Regions from separate parts of the Streptomyces sp. NPDC004732 genome, predicted to be linked through region 3. Evidence: riboswitches for the same ligand, from Rfam matches in the RefSeq annotation. Region 3 holds a riboswitch; each other region holds the start of a gene.
What was found. A riboswitch is a leader RNA that binds a small molecule or an ion and turns the genes downstream of it on or off. The one in region 3 is predicted to bind cobalamin.
Positions count from the first base shown of each region.

Region 1 (3,577 bases), on a different contig from region 3:
GGACCGAGCAGCAGGACGACTGCGGCGGCCAGGACCAGGACGGCGCCCGGCCAGGGCGGCAGCGAGATGGCGAGGATCGTGAGGCCGAGCCCGAGCACGGCCTTGTCCACGGGGTGCCGGCGGCGCCAGCGACTGCTGTGCGCCGCCGCGTCGATGGGCAGCACGCCGGGTCAGACCTGCTCGGTCTCGGCCCGGGCACCGTCCGCGTCGACCGGCTCGGCCGCCCGCTCCGCACGCGCCTGTTCCGCGCCCTGCTTGCGGCCCTTGCGCAGCCCGAAGTAGTAGGCGAGGACGCCCGCGCCGAGGGCGGCCTGCAGGGCGAAGAGCGCCGACTCGACCTCCCCGGACGGGGGTTCGTACAGCGGCGAGAACCACGGCTCGTAGTCCGGCTTGATCTCGGTGATCGCCGTCTCGGCCTGGGCGTCGGCCCCGGCGAACGGCTCCTCCTCGTCGTCGCCGAGTCCCAGCGCGATCGGCAGCACGGCGAGCGCGGCCACGATGAGGAGCAGCAGGGTGTTGATCTTCGCGTTGCGGCTCATCAGGCACTGGCCCCCGTCTGTGTCTCGGTCGGCTCGGTCGGCTTGGTCGGCTCGGTCGACTTGGTCGTCACGTCCGTCTGCTTGCGCTGCAGCAGCACGCCGAGGCGCGTGAGTTCGCCCTTGCTCGACTGCACGAGGAGCCGCATCACCAGGACGGTGAGCAGTCCTTCGCTGACCGCAAGCGGAATCTGCGTGACGGCGAAGATGCCGCCGAACTTGCCCAGGGCGCCGAGGAAGCCGCTGCTGGGGTCGGGGAACGCCAGGGCCAGCTGGACGCTGGTGACGCAGTACGTGGACAGGTCGGCGACGAACGCGCCGAAGAACACGGCGACCATGAGCGGCACGTCGTACCGCTTGAGGAGCCGGTAGACCGCGTATCCCGCCCAGGGCCCGACGATCGCCATGGAGAACACGTTGGCGCCCAGGGTGGTGAGCCCGCCGTGGGCGAGCAGCAGCGCCTGGAAGAGCAGGGTGATGGTGCCGAGCACCGTCATGATCGGTGGTCGGAACAGGATCGCCCCGAGTCCGGTTCCCGTCGGGTGCGAGCAACTGCCCGTCACGGAAGGGATCTTCAGGGCGGAAAGGACGAACGTGAAGGCTCCGGAGGCGCCGAGGAGCAGGGTGCTCTCCGGGTGTTCCTTGACTTCACGGGTCAGGGAGCGGACTCCGTGTACGACGAACGGCGCGGACGCTACGCCCCAGGCGATCGCGTGCGCCGGTGGGAGGAAACCCTCGGCTATGTGCATGGCTCGGCAGACCCTCTCCAGCACCTCGTGGATGGACAACGCGCCTTGGCCGGTCTCCTGGCTGACGGGTCGTACCGACCGGACTCCGCCTTCCCGGGCACGTGAGTACCCAGTGGCTGCCGCGAGGGCTGGAGCCGGACTTCCCGATCACAGTGGCGAGGGCCGCACCGGCATCACACCGGATTTCCCGTTCACCAAGGCGTGGCGACATTAGTGCGCAACGGACGTGCTGACAACTTGCGGGCTCGTTGCGCCGGTGGCACGCGCGAGCGCGCATACCACCGCGTGCGCCCCTGTTCAGAGGCTGTGTGCGGAAGTGGCAGGCGGTGGGGAGCGGACGCGGAAGGGGGGCGCACAGGGGGCGCAGAAGCGGGTCTGGAGCCGTCAGGTCCGGGCGTCCGGCGGCGGGGGCGGCTTCGGCGCTCCGCGCGGGGGTGCGATCTTCGCATACGCGACGGGGGATCCGGCGGCGGCCGGAACCTTCTCCGCGGCGCGGTCCGGGTCCGGCGGCAGCAGTGCGTCACGGCGGGCGCCGGGGTCCCAGCCGGTCTCCACGACGCGCTTCTGTACGACGATCGCGCCGAGGAGGACGGCCACGCCGATCAGCAGCATCAGGACGACCCCGCCGGTCTCCCCCGTCTTGGCCGCATAGCCGACGAGTGTGCCGAACCAGCCGAAGTCGGCGTCCCCGAAGGTGGTGTTCTCCTCCCCGAAGGCGCCCAGGACCTTCAGGAGCAGCGCGGGCAGGAAGGTGATGATGACGCCGTTGACGAAGGCGCCGAGCGCCGCGCCGCGGCGGCCGCCGGTCGCGTTGCCGTAGACCCCGGCCGCGCCGCCGGTGAAGAAGTGCGGGACCAGTCCTGGCAGGACGAGGGCGAGTCCGAAGGCCGGGTGGAAGATCCAGGCGAGCAGGCCGAGGCTGACGAGGCCGCCGACGAAGCTGGAGATGAAGCCGATGAGGACGGCGTTCTGTGCGTAGGGGAAGACGATGGGCGCGTCGAGGGAGGGCACCGCGCCGGGCACCAGTTTCCTGGCGATGCCCTGGAAGGCCGGGACGAGTTCGCCGAGGATCGTGCGGACGCCGAAGAGGATCACGGCGACGGCGATGCCGAACTGGAGGCCCTGCATGACGGACTGCATGACGTAGTCGCCGACGCCGCCCGCGCCCGCCGCGCCGTTCTCGCCGAAGGCCTTGAACGCCTCTTCCTTGCCCACCTTCCCGAGGAAGACCAGCGACATGATCAGGTAGATCAGCACCATGGACAGCGCGGTCGCGACCATGGAGTCACGCAGGAAGCGCAGCCCTTCGGGGAGGTCCATCTCCTCGGTGCTGCGGCTGCGACGGCCGACCAGCTGCCCCGTGGCGCCCGCCGCGATGTACCCGGCCGTGCCGAAGTGGCCGATGGCGACGCTGTCGTTGCCGGTGACGCGCTTGGTCCAGGGGTGCGCGAAGGCGGGCATGGCGACCAGCAGGATGCCGAGCAGGACACCGCCGACGACGACCACGACCCATGACGACTGGCCCGCGATGGCCAGGACCATCGTCAGCAGGGTCGCCATGAACAGCATGTGGTGGCCCGTCAGGAAGACATAGCGCAGTGGGGTGAAGCGGGCGAGCAGCAGGCTGATGGCGAAGCCGAGGATCATCAGCCAGGCGACGCGGGCGCCGTACTGCTCCTGGGCGATGCCGACGATCGCCTCGTTGGTGGGGATCACGCCGTGTGCCCCGGTGGAGCCCTGGATCATCTCGCCGAGCGGGGCGAGCGCGCCGACGACGAGGGTGGCGCCCGCCCCGATCAGCAGGAAGCCGAGCGTCGCCTTGATGGCTCCGCCGACGATCTGCCCGGCGGACTTCTTCAGCGCGATCAGGCCCGCGGCCGTGATGAGGCCGATGAGGTAGGCGGGTTGGCTGAGGATCTCGTTGACGAGAAACTCGGCGGTCGACACGAGCCAGTCCATGGTGGGTTCTTTCTCCTTGCCCGGTCTCTCGGTTCTCTCGGGTCCGTGGGCCTCAGATCAGACGTCGTAGGTGTCCCTGAGCACCCGGTCGGCCTCCGTCGCGCTGGTGAAGTCCTCGACGACCTTCACCGGGACGCCCACGTCACCGAGGGTCCTGGCGATCTCCCGCGAGGTGAGGATGGCGACGGCCTCGTTCGCCTTGCCCTTGGCCGAGATGGTGTCCGTCGCCTCGACGGTGACGTACCGGTCCCATCCCCAGCGGTCCAGGACCCCCTCGACGGTCTGCTTGAGGAACAGGCTGGTGCCGACGCCGTTGCCGCAGACGGTCAGGAT
Region 1 covers NZ_JBEXJR010000021.1:20,152-23,728, forward strand. Annotated here, with positions in the region: gene cbiQ (cobalt ECF transporter T component CbiQ) at 1-164, opposite strand, end outside; gene ABZV77_RS39370 (energy-coupling factor ABC transporter substrate-binding protein) at 171-539, opposite strand; gene ABZV77_RS39375 (energy-coupling factor ABC transporter permease) at 539-1,285, opposite strand; cobalamin riboswitch at 1,315-1,499, opposite strand; gene ABZV77_RS39380 (PTS ascorbate transporter subunit IIC) at 1,670-3,244, opposite strand; gene ABZV77_RS39385 (PTS sugar transporter subunit IIA) at 3,302-3,577, opposite strand, start outside.
Region 1: it holds a riboswitch for cobalamin, as region 3 does, so the genes downstream of both, ABZV77_RS39375 (energy-coupling factor ABC transporter permease) here and ABZV77_RS26815 (prenyltransferase/squalene oxidase repeat-containing protein) in region 3, are expected to answer to the same signal.

Region 2 (3,577 bases), on a different contig from region 3:
CCTTCATCTCCAGGAAGGGGAGCAGCGACTCCTCGAGGTCGTTGCGGTACGTCGTGTTGTCCGCGTCGAAGACCGCGTACGCACCCTTGTGGTCGTTCTTCGCGATGACCTTGCCCAGCTTCTTGGCGACCGGCTTCGGCCAGTGCGACAGCTCGCGGGCGGTGGCCGCCGAGGTGTCGGCGGCGTTCGCCTCGTCCGTCGGCCACAGGGCGCTGCCCGCGAGAACGGCGGCGGCCAGCGCGCCCGTGGTGCCGATGACGGCCAGCTTGCTCTTTGCCCGTACTGCCATGTCTCTACGTCCCTGCCGTTCCCTGCGAGCGATGTGCGGCCCCGACCGGAGCGGCGCGCAATGCTATGGGGCGGCAGGGACATTTCCCATGATCGACGTCACCGTGGCGCGGTGGCATGGGGCGGGTGAACAGGGGTAGCAGAAGGGTTCCGCGCATACTGGGCCCATGGACTCCCGTGAGTTCGTCCGCGCCGCTCCACGGCTCGACGGCATGGTCGTCTCCGCGGTCGGCTACCGCACCGCGGGGCAGCGGCCGGGGCTGCACCGGGGGCTCCCTTCGCCGTATCTGACGGTGATCTTCTCCCTGGACGGGACCATCGCCACCGGCAGCACCCCGGACCGGGCGACGGGACCGGACGCGACGCGCACCGACATCATCGTGGGCGGCCTGCACCAGAGCCCCGCGTACGTCGTCCAGCCCGAGCACGAGGCGGGCATCCAGCTCGCCGTGCATCCCCTCGCGGCCCGCGCCCTCCTCGGCCTGCCCGCCGCCGGGCTCACCGGGCAGCTCGTCGTCGGCGGCACGGACGTCCTCGGCGACCCGGCCGCCGAGATCCGCGAGCGGCTGTGCGAGCTGGACCGCTGGGAGGAGCGCTTCGCCCTCCTGTCGGCCTACCTGAGGCGGCGCGCGGCCACGGACCGCGCCGCCGGATCCGTCCGCCCCGAGGTCGCGGAGGCCTGGGCGTGGCTGGCCAGGCACCGGGGCGCGGGCACCCTCGGCGGCCTCTCCCGGCACGTCGCGCTCAGCGAGCGCAGGCTGACCGCGCTGTTCCGCGCCGAGACGGGACTCACCCCCAAGCAGGCCGCCCGCCTGATGCGCTTCCAGCACGCCAAGGCCACCGTGACCCGCGCCGTCGCGGCGGGCGCCCCGCCGGACCTGGCCGGGGTCGCGGCCGACACCGGGTACTACGACCACTCCCACCTCGTACGCGACTTCCGGCAGTACACCGGCGAGACCCCCACCCGCTGGCTGGCCGAAGAGTGCCGGAATATCCAAGCCGGGGCGCACGGCCGGGGCGAAGAGTAGAGCCATGGAAACCAACCGGAACACCACGCAAGAACAGCAGCTCAGCACGCCCGCCCCGGCGATCTGGCCGGGCCTCCAGGCCCAGGACGCCCCCGCCCTGATCGACTTCCTCGTCGGCACCGTCGGCTTCCTGCGCACCGCCGTCTACGAGGACGAGGGCCGGGTCGCCCACGCCCAGCTCGACTGGCCCGAGGGCGGTGGGGTCATGCTCGGCTCGTACGACCCGGCCGACGAGGCGACCTGCGGCAGGCCCGGCACCGCGGGCGCCTACGTCGTCACCGACCACGTGGACGACCTCTACCGCAGGCTCGCCGAGGCCGGTGTGAAGGTGATCAGCGAGATCGAGGACAAGCCCTACGGAAGCCGTGAATTCGGCATCGAGGATCCGGAGGGCAACCGCTGGTCCTTCGGGACGTACCGCGGCGAGCCCAGGCCCGCGCCGACCACCGCGACGACGCCCGGGCCGACCGCGTGAACTCGCGTGATAACTTGCGCAAGCCAGTCAAACCCACACCTGGGCCAGGGAATCCGGTGCGAATCCGGAGCTGACGCGCAGCGGTGAGGGGGACGGGCGGGGCCACGGCCACTGGGCGTCACAGGACGCCCGGGAAGGCGCCCCGCCCGGCCGATCCCCGAGTCCGAAGACCTGCTGGCGCCCTCCCCGCTCACCCTGCGGCGGAGGTCACGACGCAGGCCAGGCTCCGCGTATGAGCCGTGACACCCAAGGGATCACGTGTCCTCGACAGCCCGTATATCCGCCCTCCTCTGTGCCTGCCTGTTCGCGCTCACCGCGTGCGGCGGCTCCGCGCAGAAGACATCGCAGTCCGGGCAGCAGAGCACCGAGGGCTACCCGGTCACGGTCACCTCCTGCGGCAAGGACGCGAAGGTCGGGGCACCCCCGCAGCGGGCCGTCTCCCTCGACCAGGGCTCCACGGAGATCCTGCTCTCCCTCGGCCTCGCCGACCGCATGGTGGGCACCGGCACCTGGACCGACCCGGTCCTGGAGAACCTGGCGAAGGACAACGCGAAGGTGGAGCGGCTCGCCGACCGCTACCCGTCCCTGGAGAAGGTCCTGTCCAAGGAGCCGGACTTCGTCAGCGCCTCCTTCCTCTACACGGTCGGCAAGGGCGGCGTCGCCGACCGCGCGAAGTTCGACGAGCTCGGCGTGCCCGTCTACGTCTCGCCCACCGACTGCGCGGGCAAGGACAACGACGGCGGCGGCGACGGCAAGCGCGTCAAGACCCTCACCATGGACACCGTCTACGGCGAGGTGCGCGACCTGGCGAAGGTCTTCCACGTCGAGAAGCGCGGCGAGCAGCTGATCGCCGACATGAAGCGCCGGGTCGGCAGGGCCACCAAGGACATCAACACCGCCGACGCCTCCGGCACCAAGCTCATGTACTGGTTCGCCAACTCCGACGCCCCGTACCTGGCGGGCTGCTGCGGCGCCCCCGGCATCATCACCCGCGAACTCGGCGCGAAGAACGTCTTCGACGACACCCACGAGGAATGGCCCCAGATCAACTGGGAGACCGTCGCCGACCGCGACCCCGACGTCCTCGTCATCGGCGACCTCACCCGCAAGTCGCAGTCCGCGGAGAGCGCCGCGGCGAAGATCAAGTTCCTGGAGTCCAACCCGGCGACCAAGAACCTGACGGCCGTGAAGAAGAAGCGGTACGTCCTGCTCAGCGGCCAGGCCATGAACCCCACGATCCGCACGGTCGACGGCATCGAGCAAGTGGCCGCCGGGCTGCGGAAGTTCGGACTCGTCAAGTGACGGAGGCCGCGCCGGACACGGGCAGTGTCACCGGCGCCGCCCCCGCCCGCGTGCGGCAGGGGCTGCTGTGGCTCGCCGGGGCCGCCGCGCTCCTCCTCTCCGTCTCCGTGGCCGTCACCATCGGCCCCGCGGAGATCTCCGTGTCCGACGTGTGGTCGACCGTCGCCGCCCACCTCGGCTGGGGCGAGAGCCCGCTCACCCCGATCAGGGACGGCATCGTCTGGAACCTGCGGATGCCGCGCACCGTGCTCGCCGCCGTCTGCGGCGCGGGCCTCGCGGTCTGCGGTGCGGTCATGCAGTCCCTGCTCCGCAACCCCCTCGCCGACCCCTTCGTGCTCGGGGTGTCGTCCGGGGCGTCCACGGGAGCGGTCGCGGTCGTCGTCCTCGGGGTCGGCGGGGGAGTGGTGTCGGTCTCCGCGGGCGCCTTCGCGGGCGCGCTCTGCTCCTTCGCGCTCGTGCTGCTCCTGAGCCACACCCTCGGCGA
Region 2 covers NZ_JBEXJR010000016.1:129,844-133,420, forward strand. Annotated here, with positions in the region: gene ABZV77_RS36330 (HAD family hydrolase) at 1-289, opposite strand, end outside; gene ABZV77_RS36335 (helix-turn-helix domain-containing protein) at 456-1,316, shown strand; gene ABZV77_RS36340 (VOC family protein) at 1,321-1,791, shown strand; cobalamin riboswitch at 1,799-1,985, shown strand; gene ABZV77_RS36345 (ABC transporter substrate-binding protein) at 2,050-3,093, shown strand; gene ABZV77_RS36350 (iron chelate uptake ABC transporter family permease subunit) at 3,144-3,577, shown strand, end outside.
Region 2: it holds a riboswitch for cobalamin, as region 3 does, so the genes downstream of both, ABZV77_RS36345 (ABC transporter substrate-binding protein) here and ABZV77_RS26815 (prenyltransferase/squalene oxidase repeat-containing protein) in region 3, are expected to answer to the same signal.

Region 3 (3,577 bases):
GCGGGACGTTCCAGGGCACGACGGCCGCGACGACGCCCACCGGTTCGCGCCGGACGAGCAGCTTGCCGAGGACGCCGTCGCGCTGCTCCTCGTACCGGAAGTCACGGGCCACGGTGATCGCCGCGTCCCACACCATCATCGCGGCGAGGGCCTGCACCATCACGCTGGACGTGTAGGGGGTGCCGTTCTCGGAGCTGATGACGCGGGCGATCTCCTCGTGGCGCACCGCGAATCCGTCCTTGATCTTCGCGATGATCTCGATGCGTTCGTCCAGGGTCATCCGCGGCCAGGGACCGTGCTCGAAGGCCTTGCGGGCGGCGGCGACGGCGCGGTCCACGTCGGCGGGCGCCGCGTGCGGCACCCGGGCGAAGACCTCTCCGGTGTGCGGAGAGACGACGTCGATGACGTCCTTTCCGAGCGGGTCGACCAACTCCCCGCCGATGAACAGCTGTCCGTGTTCCACGAGCTCGGTCATGGCTGACTGCCTCCTGCGGAGCGCTTCCCGACGCGGTTTCCCGACCCGGTTTCCTGACACGGTTTCAGAACTGATACCAGTTCTAGTTCGTGGAGTCCACGGACGGAAGGGGTAACACAGCCTCCAGACAGTCGACTTGGGCGACTATTGGAACTAGTTCTAGTTATAGTGGTGGCACCCGGCGAACAGAGACGAGGCCCTCATGACCCCGCAGGTGACGGACCCGCCGGTGATCGAGCACGGCGGCGGCGTCTGGAGCATCAAGGTCCCGATCCCCGACAACCCCCTCGGCTTCACCCTCGTCCACCTCCTGGACACCGACGCGGGACCGGTCCTCGTCGACACCGGCTGGGACGACCCGACGTCCTGGGACACCCTCACCGCCGGGCTCGCCACCTGCGGCGTCGCGGTCGCCGACGTGCACGGCGTCGTCATCACGCACCACCACCCCGACCACCACGGCCTCTCCGGCAAGGTCCGGGACGCCTCGGGGGCGTGGCTCGCCATGCACGACGCGGACGCGTCCGTGGTCCGCCGCACCCGCTCGAACCCGCCGGACCGCTGGTACGCGTACCTGGTGGACAAGCTCACCGCCGCAGGCGCGCCCGCCGACCACCTCGCCCCGCTGGTCCTGGCCCGCGACGAGGGCCGTCCCCGCAAGCTCCCCGGCCTCGCCCCCGCCCTCCCCGACCGCTCCATCACCCCCGGCGAGCTCCTCGCCCTGCCCGGCCGCCGCCTGCGCGCGATCTGGACCCCCGGCCACACGCCGGGCCACGTCTGCCTCCATCTGGAGGAGGACCACCCGGCGGGCCTGCGCGGCAACGGCCGCCTCTTCTCCGGCGACCACCTGCTGCCCGGCATCACCCCGCACATCGGCCTGTACGAGGACCCCGATTCGGAGACCGTCACCGATCCCCTCGGCGACTACCTGGACTCCCTGGAACGCGTCGGCCGCCTCGGCCCCGCGGAGGTCCTGCCCGCCCACCAGCGCACGTTCACCGACGCGCCCGCCCGCGTCCACGAGCTCCTGACCCACCACGAGGAGCGCCTGACCGGACTCCGCACCCTGCTCGCCGAGCCCCTCACCCCCTGGCAGATCGCCGAGCGCATGGAGTGGAACCGCCCCTGGGCCGAGATCCCCTACGGCTCGCGCACCATCGCCGTCTCGGAGGCCGAGGCCCATGTGCGGCGCCTGGTCAAGCTGGGGCGCGCGGAGGCCGTGCCGGGCAGCGACCCGGTCACGTTCGTGGCGGTGTGACCCGGGAGGTGCGCGGACCGGCCGGTAGAGTGAGCGCGTCGTCCTCACGTCCGCCAAGGGGGAAGCCGGTGCGAATCCGGCGCTGACCCGCAGCCGTGTACGGGCCCCGACCTTCGGGACCCGTGAGCCGGAATGCCCGGCGCGGAACGTGACCGGCTCGCTTCATCGGGGCCCCCGATGAGCGGCACCGTCGAGGTATACGGAGCCGGAGCCGCCCGGTAGCCGTGCTCGCATGGTCCGTGCCGCCCCGCTCCCCGCAGGGAGAGGCAACCCGCCGCATCATGAACGTTCGTCGCAGCGCAGCGGTTCTGGCCGCCGTCGCCGTGTTCGGCCCGGCCGCAGCACCGGTCGCCTTCGCGGACGACACGCCGTCGCCCTCGGCCGCGCTCCCCTCGGGCCTCTACGGCAAGACCGACCCCAAGTTCGACGGTGTCTTCCGCCAGTCGTACGCCCTGCTCGCCCAGGACACCGAGGGCGTCAAGCCCGCCGCGAAGGCGGTGGACTGGCTCACCGGCCAGCAGTGCGCGAGCGGCGGCTTCGCGGCGTACCGCGCGGACGCCACCGAGCCCTGCAACTCCAAGACGGCGGTCGACAGCAACTCCACCGCCGCCGCCGTGCAGGCCCTCGCCGCGCTCGGCAAGCAGGACAAGACGGTCAAGAAGAGCGTCGACTGGCTGAAGTCCGTACAGAACAAGGACGGCGGCTGGGGCTACAACCCGGGGCTGCCCAGCGACGCGAACTCCACCGGCATCGTGGTCGGCGCGCTCGTCGCGGCGGGCCAGAACCCGGCGGCGATGAAGTCCCAGGACGGCAAGTCCGCCTACGACGCGCTGCCGAAGCTCGCCATGGACTGCGACAAGGACGGCGGCGCGTTCGGCCTCGCCGACGCCAAGTCCGGCAAGCTCTCGCCGAACGCCGACGCCACCGCCGCCGGTGTGCTCGGCAGCCTCGGCAAGGGCCTCGTCGTCTCCGCCCCCAAGAAGTCCGAGACCGCCGCGCCCAAGTGCGCGAAGCCGGACACCGCCGCGCAGGCCGCGGGCAACGGCGTGGGCTATCTGCTCGACACCCTCGGCAAGACCGACGACCACCTGATGTCGTCGATGCCGGGCTCCACGGACCAGCCGGACTTCGGCAACACCGCCGACTCCGTGCTCGCCCTCGCCGCCGCCGGGCAGAGCGAGCGGGCCGAGGCGTCCGCCGACTGGCTCGCGAAGAACTCCGCGGACTGGGCGAAGCAGTCGGGCCCCGCCGCCTACTCCCAGCTGATCTTCGCCGCGCACGCGGCAGGCATGGACCCGCGCGACTTCGGCGGCGCCGACCTCGTCAAGCAGCTGAACGCCACGGGCCCGGCCCCGGAGACCGCGTCGAAGTCCCCGTCCGCGTCGGACGCGGACGAGAAGGACGACGACGGCGGCGTCAGCGTCTGGTGGATCATCGGCGTCGGCATGGTCGCGGGCATCGGCATCGGCTTCCTGTACAGCGGCAACCGCAAGAAGAAGCAGTGACACGGGGCCGTGTGCGGCGCGGGCGCCCGGTGGTCGTGGCGTTCCTCGCCGCGCTGCTGTGCGCCCTCGCCGCCGCGCCCGCCCAGGCCGCCGGTTACCGCTACTGGTCGTTCTGGGAGCGGGACGGCGAGCAGTGGACGTACGCCACCCAGGGGCCCGGCACCGCGACCCCCGAGGACGGCGACGTGCAGGGCTTCCGCTTCTCGGTCTCCGACGACTCGAAGGACTCCGCGAAGCCCCGCGGCCCCGCCGACTTCGCGGACCTCTGCAAGGACACCCCGGCGAAGGACGGCCAGAAGCGCGTCGGCCTCGTCGTCGACTTCGGCACGGCGGGCGACG
Region 3 covers NZ_JBEXJR010000009.1:44,062-47,638, forward strand. Annotated here, with positions in the region: gene ABZV77_RS26805 (aldehyde dehydrogenase) at 1-475, opposite strand, end outside; gene ABZV77_RS26810 (MBL fold metallo-hydrolase) at 678-1,733, shown strand; cobalamin riboswitch at 1,758-1,892, shown strand; gene ABZV77_RS26815 (prenyltransferase/squalene oxidase repeat-containing protein) at 2,015-3,238, shown strand; gene ABZV77_RS26820 (SCO2322 family protein) at 3,235-3,577, shown strand, end outside.